Regions from separate parts of the Bacillus sp. HSf4 genome, predicted to be linked through region 1. Evidence: predicted binding sites of a transcription regulator. Region 1 holds the regulator's gene; the other holds the start of a gene.
What was found. Region 1 encodes Rex, which represses fermentation and respiration genes when NADH is low (regulators of the CRP and FNR family bind a similar motif). Its sites were predicted from a motif close to TTGTGAAATATTTCACAA; they were not measured.

Region 1 (7,831 bases):
CTTGGCGAGAGCGAGCCGCGCTTTTTCCCCGCCGCTTAAAGCGTGTACCGGCTTTAACACATCGTCTCCGGAGAATAGAAAGTTGCCGAGACAAGTTCGAATGTCTTTCTCATTCATCTCGGGATAGTCGTCCCAAAGCTCGTCGAGCACGCGTTTTGACGATGTCAGTTCAGCCTGTTCCTGATCGTAGTAGCTGATTGTGACATGCGAGCCTGTCGCAATCGCTCCCGATACAGGCTTCAGTTTATCTACCAGCGTTTTAAGCAGAGTCGATTTGCCGATTCCGTTTGGTCCGACGAGCGCCACACTTTCACCGCGGGTAATGTGGAAATCGAGCGAGCGGAGAAGCGGGGGCTGATCCTGATAGCTGACGGTTAAATCCTGAACCCGCAGCACATCGTTTCCGCTTTGCCTTGAAATGTCAAAGCGAAAGGACGCCGACTTTTCATCACCCAGCGGTTTATCCATGACTTCCATCCGTTCAAGCTGCTTTCTTCTGCTCTGTGCGCGCTTTGTCGTTGAAGCCCTGGCTAAATTGCGGTCGACGAAGTCCTGCAGCTTGGCGATTTCATCCTGCTGTTTTTCATACAGCTTCGTTTCTTTTTCAAGATGCTCTGCCTTCAATTTAAGATAAGAGCTGTAGTTTCCGATATATTTTTTGCTCTGGGAGCGGGAAATCTCGTAAACTTGTGTGACAACTTTATCGAGAAAGTATCTGTCATGGGACACGATTAAAATCGCTCCGCTGTAGTTTTGCAAATATTGTTCAAGCCATGTCAGCGTGTCGATGTCCAAGTGGTTCGTCGGCTCATCGAGAATGAGGAGATCGGGCTTTGTCAAAAGCATTTTACCGAGAGCGAGCCGCGTTTTCTGTCCTCCGCTCAAGTCCTGAACGCGGGCGTTATCATCAAACCCGGCAAAACCAAGTCCGTGCATGATGGATCTGACTTCGGCTTCATATTGGTAGCCGCCCTTGTCTTTAAACTCCTGCTGCAGCCTGTCATAAGTTTTCATTAAAGAGTTCAGCTTGCCCGGATCAGCATGCGCCATTTGCTCTTCGATCGAACGCATCTCTTGTTCCATTTTCTTGAGAAATTCAAATACCGACAGCAGTTCTTCCTTAATCGTCAGCTTTGAATCAAGCCCTGAGTGCTGGTCCAGGTAGCCCATCGTTAAATCTTTCGGCTTGATGATTTCACCTTTTTCATATGACAGCTTTCCTGCGATGATTTTTAAGAAAGTCGATTTTCCGGCTCCGTTGCGTCCGACGATCGCAATCCTGTCCTTTGATCTGACTTCCAGCTTTATATTCGTTAAAATAGTATCAGCCCCAAACGATTTTGCGAGCTGATTGACTTGCAAGATCATCATGATATTTCACCTCTTGTCTGCTATTTTAAGTGTAGCCTATCAACCGGCAGTCAGCAAACAATTAAGTGAAGTCTGGAAGATTTTAACCAAAAGAAAAAGACAGAACGAAAAAAATAGTGTATGATCGTTATAAGGAGAGTTTTGATCATGAATGAATTTACACATTTTAATGAACAGGGCAGAGCGAGGATGGTTGACATCAGTGAAAAGGAAGCTACAGTCCGCACCGCAGTAGCCGTCTCAAGTGTGTCCATGAATAAAGAAGTACATGAAAAAATCAACAACCGGGAAATCGGGAAAGGCGATGTGCTGGCAGTGGCTCAGGTTGCCGGAATCATGGCGGCAAAACAAACTTCCGCCATCATCCCGATGTGCCACCCGATCGCGCTCAAGGGAGTTGATATTGCCTTTCGGTGGGAGGAAAAAGAACAGAAAAGCGTGCTGCATATTCAATCTAGAGTCAAGACGAGAGGGAGTACAGGTGTGGAAATGGAAGCGTTAACTTCCGCCTCCGTCTGTGCGTTGACCGTCTATGACATGTGCAAAGCGGCGGATAAGGGAATGGTGATAGGACCGACATGTCTTCTCGAAAAGACTGGCGGGAAAAACGGTGGCTACAAAAAGGAAAAAGCTGATGTAAACATGGAGGATCGTCTATGAACATGGATCATTCAAAAATTCCGCAAGCGACAGCAAAACGGCTGCCGTTATATTATCGTTTTCTAAAAAACCTTCATGCATCCGGAAAACAGCGTGTATCATCCGCTGAGCTGAGCGATGCCGTCAAGGTCGATTCCGCTACCATACGCAGGGATTTTTCCTACTTTGGCGCCCTCGGCAAAAAAGGTTACGGCTACAATGTCAATTATCTGTTGTCCTTTTTCAGAAAGACGCTTGATCAGGATGAAATGACAAACGTAACACTCATCGGTGTGGGGAATTTAGGGACAGCCTTTCTCCATTACAATTTCATCAAAAACAACAATACGAAAATTGCCATGGCTTTTGACATCAATGAGAATAAAATCGGCACCGAGGTGGGCGGCGTTCCGGTCTATGACTTAAACGCCCTTGAAGAACATATGACGGATGACATTCCCGTCGCCATCTTGACGGTTCCGGCCCAAGCCGCGCAATCCATCACAGACAGGCTGGTCGCGCTGGGCATTAAAGGGATTTTAAATTTTACGCCGGCTCGTTTGAATGTGCCGGACCACATTCGAATTCATCATATAGATTTGGCGGTTGAACTGCAGTCACTCGTGTATTTTCTGAAGCATTATTCAATGAATGACAAGTGAAAAACGGGAAGCTTAAAAGTAAAGGAAAGGGGGCAGGCATTGATGCCAATCGGTCCTGGAAGCTTTATTTTAATCGTCGTGGTGGCGCTTTTAGTATTCGGCCCGAAAAAACTTCCGGAGCTTGGAAGAGCGGCCGGAAATACGCTGCGGGAATTTAAAAATGCGACAAAAGGGTTGGCTGACGACGATACGGATAAAAAGAAGGAAGATCAGTAAGATAGGATGACATTTATGAAGGGAAAAGAAATGTCGCTGGTAGAACATATTACAGAACTTCGAAGACGACTCATGATGATTTTTTTCTTTTTTGTCGTTTTTGTTGCAGCAGGCTTTTTTTTGGCAAAGCCGCTGATCATTTATCTGCAGCAGACGGATGAAGCAAAGCTGCTCACGCTTAACGCGTTTAAGCTGACTGACCCTTTGTTTGTGTATGTGCAGTTTGCTTTCATCATCGGCGCTGTCTTGACTTCGCCGCTTCTTTTATATCATCTGTGGGCTTTTGTCAGCCCCGGGCTGTATCAAAAAGAGCGTAAAGTGACGCTCAGCTATATTCCGGTATCGATCATACTTTTTTTAGGCGGCATTGCCTTTTCTTACTTTATTTTATTTCCGTTTGTCGTCGATTTTATGACGAGGATCTCCGATGATTTGAACGTCAATCAGGTCATCGGAATTCATGAATATTTTCAGTTTTTGCTGCAATTAACGCTTCCTTTTGGCTTATTGTTTCAGATGCCTGTCGTGATCATGTTTATCACGAGGCTCGGTTTGGTGACGCCCATGTTTTTGTCCAGAATCAGAAAGTACGCCTATTTTGTTTTGTTTGTTATCGCGGCGCTCATCACACCGCCTGAAGTATTGTCTCATTTAATGGTTTCTGTGCCTTTATTGCTGCTTTATGAGCTCAGTATCGTGATTTCAAGAATCTCTTACAGACAGGCGCAAAAAACGATCATCCAGGAGGAAAACCAGGCGTTTTTGAAAGACCAGAGCAAATAAAGAGCCATTCCCGCGGAAAGGGAATGGCTCGAAAGGGCTCTTTATTTTTTTCGCTTCATTCTGCCCGACAAGGCGAACATTTTGAAGGAAATACTGATATTATAGGCGGCGAAAAGCATCAACAGAATGGTGTAAAAAGACCATATGCCTCCCGGTGAGGTGGATGCCAGGTAAGTAAACAGCACGCCTGTCAATAAATAAATGACCCCCCAAAACACAGGGCTTCTCATCATAAAAATCCTCCAATAATCAATTGCATTTTCTCGAGCCGTTCCAAATATTCTTCAATAGGCCCTTGGAAAGTCTGAATCAATACAACGAGCGTATTCATGGCGACATGGGCGAAAATCGGAACGATAATCCGGTTTGTTCTGACGTATAAAAAGGCGAACGTAAATCCCATTGCCGCATAAATGAGCAGGTGTGAGAAATCCATATGGACAACCGAGAAAAGCACTGAACTGAACAGAGCGGCAATGAAGAAATTCGTTTTTTCGTAAATAGCGCCGAAAATGATCTTTCTGAAAATGATTTCTTCGAGAATCGGACCGAATACGGAAGAGACGAATATCATCAGCGGTATTGTGTTAATGAGCTGCATAATGTGCTGCGTATTTTCCGATTCCGGTTTGACCCCAAGCAGGTTCATTTCGATTGAAGCGGCAATCGACTGGGCAAACAGAGCGAGGAATACGCCGCCTACCGCCCAGGCAATAGATGCGCCGGCAGATGCTTTCTTGCCGTTGCGAAGCGTCGTTTTCGGCGCCGTCCTCAAGATCAACAGCACGATGACAAGACAGAGCGAAAAGGCGATGATCAGCCAAATACCTGAAAGTGTAAGCTCCGCTTGAGCGGGTTCCATGCCTCTTCCCACTCCGAAAAAGTACAAGAGGGGAATGCCGACAACAGATGACAGATGCATGAGGACATATGTCAAAATAATAAACCAGTATTGTTTTTTCAAGCCGTATGTACTCCTTTTCTAAAATCTAAACAGGCTATGTTTATTGTAACACACCTTTTTGAAATTATAGGTCGCTGAAGGTATCACGGGAAAAATGTAAGCGTAAAAAATTTTCACCTTATCACTTGAAATTAGCTGGGAGATTCTTTATTATAAGAATTGTGTTAGCACTCAACAGATGCGAGTGCTAAAATTACATATGAAAATATTGAGGAGGTTGTTTCATTGTTAAAGCCATTAGGTGATCGCGTTGTCATTGAGCTCGTTGAGTCTGAAGAAAAAACTGCTAGCGGAATCGTACTTCCTGACTCCGCAAAAGAAAAACCCCAAGAGGGTAAAGTGGTTGCTGCCGGTTCAGGCCGTGTATTAGAGAGCGGAGAGCGCGTGGCATTAGAAGTTAAAACAGGCGACCGCATCATCTTCTCAAAATATGCAGGTACCGAAGTGAAATATGAAGGTACTGACTACTTAATCTTACGTGAAAGCGACATTTTAGCTGTCATCGGCTAAGTCTTAAATAAACATTACACAATATTATAGGAGGTTCGGATAACATGGCAAAAGATATTAAGTTTAGCGAAGAAGCCCGCCGTTCAATGCTGCGCGGTGTCGATGCATTGGCGGATGCTGTAAAGGTAACGTTGGGACCTAAAGGACGCAACGTCGTTCTTGAGAAAAAATTCGGTTCTCCATTAATCACAAACGACGGTGTAACGATCGCGAAAGAAATCGAGCTTGAAGATGCTTTCGAAAACATGGGTGCGAAGCTTGTTGCTGAAGTTGCCAGCAAAACGAACGATGTTGCCGGTGACGGTACAACGACAGCGACAGTTCTTGCCCAAGCGATGATTCGCGAAGGTCTTAAAAACGTAACAGCCGGTGCAAATCCTGTAGGCGTCCGTAAAGGAATCGAGCAGGCTGTGGCTGTAGCGGTTGAAAGCCTGAAAGAAATCTCTAAACCAATCCAAGGCAAAGAGTCCATCTCACAGGTTGCTGCGATTTCAGCGGCTGATGAGGAAGTCGGCAGCCTGATCGCAGAAGCGATGGAACGCGTCGGCAACGACGGTGTCATCACAATCGAAGAATCCAAAGGCTTCACGACTGAGCTTGAAGTGGTTGAAGGTATGCAGTTTGACCGCGGATATGCGTCTCCTTACATGGTGACTGACTCTGATAAGATGGAAGCGGTTCTTGAAAATCCGTACATCTTAGTGACAGATAAGAAAATCACAAACATCCAAGAAATCCTGCCGGTGCTTGAGCAAGTCGTGCAACAAGGCAAACCTATGCTTCTGATCGCTGAAGATGTAGAAGGTGAAGCACTTGCGACACTCGTTCTCAACAAACTTCGCGGAACGTTCAATGCAGTGGCTGTAAAAGCTCCTGGATTCGGTGACCGCCGCAAAGCGATGCTTGAAGACATCGCGATCCTGACAGGTGCGCAAGTGATCACAGAAGATTTAGGCCTAGACCTGAAATCAACTGAAATTACACAATTGGGACGCGCTTCTAAAGTCGTTGTCACAAAAGAAAACACAACGATCGTTGAAGGCGCAGGAGACACGGAACAAATCGCGGCCCGCGTCAACCAAATCCGCGCTCAAGTTGAAGAAACAACTTCTGAGTTCGATAAAGAAAAATTACAAGAGCGCCTTGCTAAACTTGCAGGCGGCGTAGCTGTCATCAAAGTCGGCGCTGCGACTGAAACTGAACTGAAAGAACGCAAGCTTCGTATTGAAGACGCCCTGAACTCTACACGCGCCGCGGTAGAAGAAGGAATCGTATCCGGCGGAGGTACAGCTCTTGTCAATGTGTACAATAAAGTTGCCGCACTTGATGCAGAAGGCGACAAACTGACTGGTATCAACATCGTTCTTCGCGCCCTTGAAGAACCAATCCGTCAAATCGCGCACAACGCCGGTCTTGAAGGATCTGTCATCGTTGAACGCCTGAAAAATGAAGAAATCGGTGTCGGCTACAACGCTGCAACAGGCGAATGGGTGAACATGATCGACAAAGGTATCGTTGACCCTACAAAAGTAACGCGCTCAGCTCTGCAAAACGCAGCATCTGTTGCGGCCATGTTCCTGACAACTGAAGCAGTTGTTGCCGATAAGCCTGAAGAAAACAAAGGCGGCGGCGCAGGAATGCCTGACATGGGCGGAATGGGTGGCATGGGCGGCATGATGTAAGCCCAGCTTCCGCGAAAAACCTCTTGAGAAATCAAGGGGTTTTTCTTATTTACAAAAAAAGCTCCTGATCATTTTTCACTCAGCGTCCTAGGGGAGCGACTCAAGCCAAAAACTGGATGCATTCCAAAAAAAGTCGACAGTACGCTAGGGAAAAAACGTGTTTCAGACAAACAAGTAAATCCACAGGAACTATCCTGAAAAAAGAGATTGTCAGAGGCGCTGCAAAACCTGTATGATTGCAGCGGGCTTTTCGCTGGTATGGGGCTGCTGGCTATTATGGACCGAAGACAGCTGATGCGGCTGATGCACGGGCTGTCTGTGGACGGTATTGATGGACCAAAGACAAGGGCAAAACTTGAAGCATTATTGAAATAAAAATGGCCTCTTGAATCTTCAAGGGGCTCGTAAGTGATTACAAAATTTAAGTATTGTTTTTTATTTTTTGAGTAACTTGTTTAAGCCACATTAATGGAGCTACTTCATAACTAAGGAAATCTACACCATCGGCAGCTTCCTCTATAAAATCATTCTTTTCTTCTTCTGAATACTCACTGTTTATAAACTCTGTTAGAGCTATTACATCGTCTTCTTGTTCCTTTTGGGATACCTGATCTAAATACTCTTCAAGTGCTGACTCTGGTGATTCAATGTCTTGGTGGAAAATCCCTCCGAGAAATTGATATACAGGATCAGAAACTTTTATTTCAATCATTTATTATTCACCTCGTTGGGGTGCTGTTCTGATATAGCTACCATCCTTATTGGAACAAGTTCGTCTGGAACATCAATCACTTCATCTACTTTCCAACCTTTATGATTATATAGTTTACCATCAATTGAAAGCTGGAATAGCGGTTGATGACATTTATGGATCGGCAACAGAAAACGTTTTGCAGGACATTGAAGCGAAAAAGAAAAAGTCATCTTTAAGCGGAAAAAAATCATCCTACAAGCTGCCGTCCGGCATCTATAAAGTGAAAAGTCCGATGATGAAAGGAACGGCT
Region 2 (7,831 bases), 1.4 Mb from region 1:
GCCGCATGTCTCAAAAAATAAACCCTCCTCTTCTAAGCCCTGAAAGAAAAGGAAAGTTTACTTTTTGAAATCGGATAAAAAACCGACCAGTTTTGTGCCGACACCTACAAACGTTTCAAGAATCGCCTGTGCCCCGGCTACCGACAAAATCAAAATGAACGGAATGCTCGCTTTCGGCATCAGCATATAGCCGATTCCGATGATGATGGCGCACCAAATGCCGGCGCACCAATAGCAATTCAACAAATAGCCGAAGTTTGATTTCGGCACCTTTTTTGTGTCGACATGCCCCTGTTCATCGATCGTTTTCTTTTTCTTCATAAACGGTTTCCGGATGAACTCCGTGATTTTATCGAAGACAATCAAATGGGTCAGTCGGTAGCTGGCAAGGATCAGCATGATATACGTTAGCCAGGATATATCCTCCATCTTGGGCCTCCAAATCCGTAAGTTATCTATAGCTATTCCCGAATCCTCCCCGCTTCTATCCCGATTTTTTGAAAATGTGATATACATCACGATTTTCTCCTGGAAAACACGTTACATTGAACCTGTAACATCAATCTAGCTCCAGGAGGTTTTTTACGATGGACACAGTATTTGACCAAAACACCAAAACCGGCGAGATTGTCACCCGTTTTCCAAGAGCGAGCCGGATTCTGAAGGAATACCGCATCGATTTTTGCTGCGGAGGAAACCGCCCGATTGCAGAAGCGATTCAGGAACAAAACCTAAATGAAGAAGAGATCTTAACGAAAATCAACACCTTATACGAAGAGACAAAAGCTCTCAATGAACAAGAAACGAACTGGAGCGAAGCCCCTTATTCCCGGCTGATTGACTACGTGGTCCAGACCCATCATGCCTATCTGTACGACGTGCTGCCTGAGTTGTCGGGATTTGTTACAAAGGTATACCGCGTTCATGGGATCCATCATCCTGAGCTCGGCCGGGTTCATCAATTGTTCCATCAGCTGAAAGCTGAATTGGAGCACCATTTGATCCAGGAAGAAGAACAGATTTTCCCGAAAATCACCGCTTTCGAAGAGACAAACGATAAAGCCTATTTAACCGAGGCCGTCGAAGCGATCGACACCCTGGAACAAGAGCATGCATCATGCGGCAACATTTTAAAGGAACTGCGGAAAGTGACCAGCGACTATACACTTCCTGAAGGCGCGTGCACCACATACACACTGACTTACTTAAAGCTCGATGAATTGGAAACAGACCTTTTTCAGCACATTCATTTAGAAAATAACATTTTATTCCCTCGTTTAGCGGCCGAAGCCAAACGATAAGAAAAAAGACAGGGCATCCTGTCTTTTTTTCATTCTCTATACACGTGAAAAAGGACAGAGGATTTGATGATCCTCTGTCCTTTCTTTTTAATCCTCTGAGGCAATGTCTTTAACCGGCAGTTCTTCTCCTTCCCCATGTGTTGGTTTGCGGAGATGAAACAATGCTTTGACGCTGAAAACGACGAGCAGGACAATCCCGATTAAAAAGATGGTGTCGGGAACAGCCCGCCATGTCAATAGCCCCTGCACGGCATCCTGCTGCAAAAATGCGGACGCCCGTGAGCTCCAATAGCCGTCGCTAAATGCTTTTTTCAATTGGAGGAAACCGACGGGAAGCAGGCTGATAAAGACCATGCCGAACAGGCCAATGTTAAGCGTCCAGCAGGCGATTTTCAGCCATTTATCATTCCAGCGCTCAGGCTTGACGATATTGCGCAATGTGTACAGCCATACGGCAATCGCGAACATGCCGTAAACCCCCATCATCGCTCCGTGTCCATGGGCCGGTGTTAAAAACTGGCCGTGCTCAAAATAGCTGACGGCGGGCAGGTTGATCAAAAAGCCCAATACCCCCGCACCGACAAGATTCCAAATCGCGGTTGAAATCAAAAACCAGAATGTCGCTTTATACGGGAAGTGATGTCCTCCATCCCGCATCATTTTATATTGTTCATACGCTTCCAAAACAAGCAGGGTCAGCGGGATCACTTCCAGGCATGAGAAGACAGACCCGAGACCGATCCATACTTCTGATGATCCATTGTAATAGTAATGATGGCCGATGCCGATCACACCGCTGCCGAGCAGAAGTATCAGCTGAAAATAGAGCGCTCTTACGGTTGACTTTTTCGTCACCAAATTCATCTGCACCAACAAAAAGCCGATAACGACGACGGCGAAGACTTCAAAAATCCCTTCCACCCATAAATGGATGATCCACCAGCGCCAAAAATCGGACATGGTGATGCTTGTGCCCGGGTTGAACATAAAGGCGGCGCCGTAAAACAGCGGAATGGCGATGGCCGAATAAAACAGCAAATGAATCAAGCCGCCTTTATCAGATTCTCTTTTTAAACCGCGCTTAATGCCCCTGAAAACGATAAACAGCCAGATCAGCATGCCGAGCGCAAGAATGATCTGCCAAAAACGGCCGAGCTCGATATACTCCATTCCTTGATGGCCGAATAAGAACCAATTGTTCCCTAGATAGCCTTTTGCTCCGAGCCATTCACCGGCCATGCTTCCGCCGACAAGAACAATCAGCGCCCAAAACAGAATGTCGACAAACAAGCCTTGCCGCTTCGGCTCCCGGCCGCCGACAAGCGGAGCCACAAAAATGCCCATGCCAAGCCATGATGTCGCAATCCAAAAGATCGCCAGCTGCAGGTGGAATCCCTTTGATATGTTGAAAGGTAAAAGCTCTCTGATCCAATCGATGCCAAAGAAGCTGTCCGGCTCGATATAATAGTGGGCAAGTAATGCGCCGAGCATCGCCTGAACAAAAAACAGCACGGAAACGACGGCGAAATATTTCCCGGTTTTAACCTGTGACGCCGTAAGCGGCTGCTTTTCCAAATCAAAAACCGGAAACGCCCCTTCCTGATAAGCTTCCTTCATCCCAAGCTTATAACGGTAAAACACGAATAAAATGATGCCGATAAATAAAATGAGAATCGTGACGCTGGCGCCGCTCCACCAAACCGCGGCGAAAGACATCGTATTGCCGGCCTCTTCATCATACGGCCAGTTGTTCGTATACGTTATGTCATCGCCGGGCCTTAACGTGCTGGACAGCCATGCCGTCCAAAAGATAAAATCGGAAACCTGTGTGATCTGGTCCTCACTGTCGATCCATGCTCTAGCATGACTCGGCATATGGCTTTCCTTGATCAGCCCGGGCTCAAGCCCCCAGCCGTCGCCTTCTGTGAACACTTTACGGTAATGGGCGCGGACCTGCTCTAAACCATAGACTTGCGCCTCTGTCAGCTGCAGCTTGTCGGAAGCTGAATCATAGCGGTTTTTTCTCATTTCGCGAATGACTTGATCACGGATCACGTTTTGTTTTTCTTCAGACAGCTGTTTAAAGCTCTTTCCGTACCGCTTCTCCGCCTTAAAATTCTGCATCCCTTCCGTATAGATTTTCAGCGCTTCTGCTGTATAATCAGGCCCCATGTATGATCCGTGCCCTAAAATCGTTCCGTAATCCATCAGCGCATATTTTTGAAAAACGGCCTGCCCGCCTTTGATGGACGATTTTGTCATCAGCACCTCTCCGTTTGGGGCTGATGTTTCAAGCGGTCTTGGCGCAAGGGTCTTGAATATCCAATAGCCCCCTAATAACAGCACCGAAAAACTCACAATCAGCGTAAACACGAGAACAGATTTCAAAAAGCCGTTCTTTGCCGTCTTCTTCTCGGGTACCGTCTCCCTTTGAATTTCCATGATGGTTCACTCCTTTCTCAATTTGCATGTCCTAAGATACTGGATATTGAGAGTACCGGTTGTGAACCAGATCACTTAAAAGATGGCAGATTTGTGAATTCAAAAAATCAGGCTCCCCTTATCAAAGGAAAGCCTGATGGTGCGGTGCGGCAAAGGCATACAACTAGAGCCTTTTCAGCCAATCTGAATCATGTATCAGAATCCCGCTTCTGTCGGCGGACAGCAGCTTTTTCTTTTTCATTTCATTCAATGTGCGGTTGATCGTTTCCCTTGATGTTCCGACCATATTGGCAAAATCCTGATTGGTGATCGGCAAATTGATATAGACGTCTTTTCCTTTTCGCACCCCGTGTTCAGCCGCTAACTTCTCTAAGGCGTGCATCAGCCGGTGCTGCACATCTTTGGAAATAAATCCTTGAATGCGTTCCTGCAGGTCAAGGATTTTTTTGCCCATCAGGTTCATAACCTTTATCGTCATCTCCGGATATGTCATGAGCAGATGATTAAAATCGTCAATCCGGATCACGATTAATTCGGTTTCCTGAACCGCTTCAGCCGTTGCCGGGTATGGGGAGCGGTCAAAAAAACCGACGTGCGGGAACATCTCTCCGCTTTGCAGAAGGGAAATGACTTGCTCATTGCCGTCTTCATCAATCTTATACGCTTTCACTAGCCCCGATTTGATGAAAAAAACGGCCTCCCGCTCTTCCCCTTCCATGAAAACAAACATTCTCGGCTGATATTTGCGCTTTGATGCGATCTGTTCAATCTGTTTGAACTCTTCGTCATTCAAATCGCTGAAAATCAGGAACTGCTTCAAAAATTCCATCGCAAACTCAATCCCTTCAAATGACTGCCTTTAAGCCCCCTGTCAAAGGCGCCTTTCCAGTGCAAAAAGCTCCTCTTCTATCGCCGCCGCTTTTTCTTCCACGACCTTGCGGCTGTCTTTTAACGCCTGATTGTAAAAGTAAGGACCAAGCTTTTCCTTGATAAATTCAAACGTCTGAATCGCCGCAATATCTCCGACGTCTTCTCCCCTCTCTTCAAGGTAAAAACGTTTGATCTCATTCATCATCGCCTGTTTTTCTTCCTGTGTCAGCTGTAAAAACACGCCTAGCACTCCTTTTTCTTTTCATGATAAACGAAAATGTTCATCAATGAACGACCTATTTTTGTGATTTTCTCATTTCTTTTGCCTGACCGCCTATTCAACACCATCTTATCATCTTGAACGTGTGATGTTGTTCACATTGTTTTTGAAAGACATTTTGTAAGATAAAAACATGCCAATGAAATATTTCATTTTTCTCTTTGAAAGGAGTATTCCCTAATGGTAAAACGTCAAAAAATGCAATTGCCGCTGCAGTCAATTAGTTTGGTGGCAGGATTTATGGTTTGGGTGTTGATTTCTTCCCTCATGCCTCACATTAAACAAGATATCGCTCTGACTGAAAGCCAAATCTCCCTCGTTACCGCGATCCCGGTCATCCTTGGATCCCTGCTCCGGGTTCCGCTTGGGTACTACACAAACAAATTTGGAGCAAGAATGACGTTTATGATCAGTTTTTTGCTGCTTCTATTCCCGATCTTTTGGATCAGCACTGCAGATTCTTTGTCCGATTTAATCATCGGCGGTTTTTTCCTTGGGATCAGCGGAGCGGTCTTCTCTATCGGTGTGACATCGCTGCCGAAGTATTATCCTAAAGAAAAACACGGTTTTGTAAACGGCATCTATGGTGCCGGAAACATCGGAACGGCGATTACCACATTTTCCGCTCCCGTGATCGCCAAAGCGATAGGATGGTCGAATACGGTCCGGATGTTTCTGATTTTAGTCGCCGCATTTGCCTTGCTGAACTTTTTATTTGGAGATCCAAAAGAAAAGCGGATCACCGTTTCTGTCAAGGATCAAATGAAGGCCGTCTACCGCAATCAAAAGCTTTGGTTTTTAAGCTTGTTTTACTTTATCACATTCGGTTCCTTTGTAGCTTTCACCGTCTATCTGCCGAACTTTCTTGTCAACAACTTCGGACTGGATCCCGTCGATTCGGGAATTAGAACCGCCGGCTTCATCGCCGTCGCCACTTTTCTCAGACCTGTCGGCGGCTGGCTTGCGGATAAGTTCAATCCGCTGAAACTCTTAATGTATGTATTCGCAGGATGCACATTATCAGGTGTTTTACTGGCCTTTTCTCCAGACCTGACGCTTTACGGTTTCGGTGTTTTGACCGTTGCCGTATGCGCGGGAATCGGCAATGGTGTCGTCTTTAAATTGGTCCCGTTCTACTTTCCGACAAACCAGGCGGGAATTGTCAATGGCATCGTCTCAGCGATGGGCGGTTTAGGAGGCTTTTTCCCGCCGCTCATCCTATCGAGCGTTTTTCAGGCGACAGGCCAGTATGCGATCGGCTTCATGGCGCTGTCTGAAGCGGCGCTTGCCAGCTTTGTGATTGTGGCATGGATGTACTTTCAGGACATGAGAAATTCGGCATCGAAAACAAACACAAACAATATATAAAAGCCGGAATATGAAGAACCTGAGACTATTGGTCTCAGGTTTTTTCAGGACTTTAGATTCACGTTCACAAGATTGTTATTTTTAAAAGGCTGAACGGGCTCAAGTTAACGTTACAATAGAACTGCAAAAGGGGTGACACTCAATGAACATGTCTATTCGAAAATCCGACACAGATTTGCTCTCAGCCGATCTGTATCATTTATTGGAATCGATCAGTACGAAAAGAAAAATCCGGCAGGATACATTCCTTTTTCAAGAAGGCATGGATGCTGAAGAACTGTATCTCATTCAGTCAGGACTCGTCCAAATCGGTAAATTAACGTCTGACGGAAAAGAACTGACACTGAGAATGTGCAAAAAAAATGATATTGTCGGGGAGCTGACGCTTTTTTCTGATGAAGCGAAATATATGCTGAGCGCTAAAGTCCTCTTGGATGGAGAAGTATTGGTCATCAATAAAGAAAAGCTCGAAAAAGAACTGATTCAAAATGGTGCCTTAACCTTTGAATTCATGAAATGGATGAGCACTCATTTGCGAAAAATCCAATCCAAAATCCGCGACCTTCTTCTCAATGGCAAGAAAGGCGCGCTGTACTCCACCTTGATCCGCCTTGCGAACAGCTACGGCATCACGCGAAGCGACGGCATTCTCATCAACATCGTGCTGACAAATCAGGAGCTGGCGAAATTTTGTGCGGCCGCTAGAGAAAGCATCAACCGCATGCTGAGCGATCTTAGGAAAACCGGTGTCATTTCAATTGAAGATTCCGGAAAAATCGTCATCCACCAGCTCAACCATTTAAAGCGTGAAATCGACTGTGAAAACTGCCCTCTCGAAATATGTAACATCGACTAAAAACAGAGAATAAACAAGGACAGAGCAACGAATTGTCCTTGTTTTTATATTCTCAGCAAAAAGACGCTGACCACTGTCAAAAACACGCAGGCATTCACCAATTCAAAGATCCCGATTTTCTTCACCGACAGTTTCCGCCCGTAAAAAAGCCAAGCTCTGATGCTGCTCGGAATCAATCCGACAACAGCCCACCCGGCTCCAAACCCCAACGACAAAATCGGCAGGACCGTATGATAGCCCCAAGAATACCATTTAAACCGCTTGTTTTTCTTTTCGCGGATCATCGATTTGACGTAAAAGGCGCTGCCGGTGAAAAACAGGATCGATTGAATGAAAATGAACCATGCCCAGCCGTCCAGCATCCCGGCACCGATCCAATAGCTTGCTACTCCTCCCGCGCTGAACACGCCGATCGCCGCGATATCGTTCAACAGCGCCCTGTCGTTGTTTGTTTTCGCATAATAAAGATTGATGAGAAACAGCGGAAACAGAGAGACTCCCAAGAGCACGAGTCCCGGTTCCATCCATACGGCAATAACCAGAAACGAGACGGCCGGAATGCTGTAGACCCACGCCCATTTTTGATAATAAGCAGTTTTCTTCTTTTTCACCATCATCGTCACAGGAAAAGCAGCCAGGTACAAAAACAGCCAACCGATAAACAGCGGTACATGCCGGCCATCCGCTCCGCCGCCAACCACACCGAGAATAAAA

Region 2: a site for Rex is predicted at 4,977-4,994, ahead of P3X63_RS10625 (nitrate/nitrite transporter). Genes of this name have one in related genera too.

Annotation. Positions count from the first base shown of each region.
Region 1 is NZ_CP120679.1:684,725-692,555, forward strand. Features, by position in the region: gene P3X63_RS03445 (ABC-F family ATP-binding cassette domain-containing protein) at 1-1,371, opposite strand, end outside; gene moaC (cyclic pyranopterin monophosphate synthase MoaC) at 1,519-2,031, shown strand; gene P3X63_RS03455 (redox-sensing transcriptional repressor Rex) at 2,028-2,672, shown strand; gene P3X63_RS03460 (twin-arginine translocase TatA/TatE family subunit) at 2,715-2,888, shown strand; gene tatC (twin-arginine translocase subunit TatC) at 2,895-3,671, shown strand; gene P3X63_RS03470 (YdiK family protein) at 3,713-3,901, opposite strand; gene P3X63_RS03475 (CPBP family intramembrane glutamic endopeptidase) at 3,901-4,635, opposite strand; gene groES (co-chaperone GroES) at 4,861-5,145, shown strand; gene groL (chaperonin GroEL) at 5,190-6,827, shown strand; partial or broken gene P3X63_RS03490 (peptidoglycan-binding domain-containing protein) at 7,088-7,202, shown strand; gene P3X63_RS03495 (contact-dependent growth inhibition system immunity protein) at 7,249-7,539, opposite strand; partial or broken gene P3X63_RS03500 (peptidoglycan-binding domain-containing protein) at 7,661-7,831, shown strand, end outside.
Region 2 is NZ_CP120679.1:2,068,596-2,076,426, reverse strand. Features, by position in the region: gene P3X63_RS10650 (DUF1360 domain-containing protein) at 58-429, opposite strand; gene ric (iron-sulfur cluster repair di-iron protein) at 588-1,301, shown strand; gene P3X63_RS10640 (nitric-oxide reductase large subunit) at 1,389-3,743, opposite strand; gene P3X63_RS10635 (Crp/Fnr family transcriptional regulator) at 3,907-4,572, opposite strand; gene P3X63_RS10630 (DUF2164 domain-containing protein) at 4,615-4,854, opposite strand; gene P3X63_RS10625 (nitrate/nitrite transporter) at 5,074-6,261, shown strand; gene P3X63_RS10620 (fumarate/nitrate reduction transcriptional regulator Fnr) at 6,404-7,117, shown strand; gene P3X63_RS10615 (YwiC-like family protein) at 7,162-7,831, opposite strand, start outside.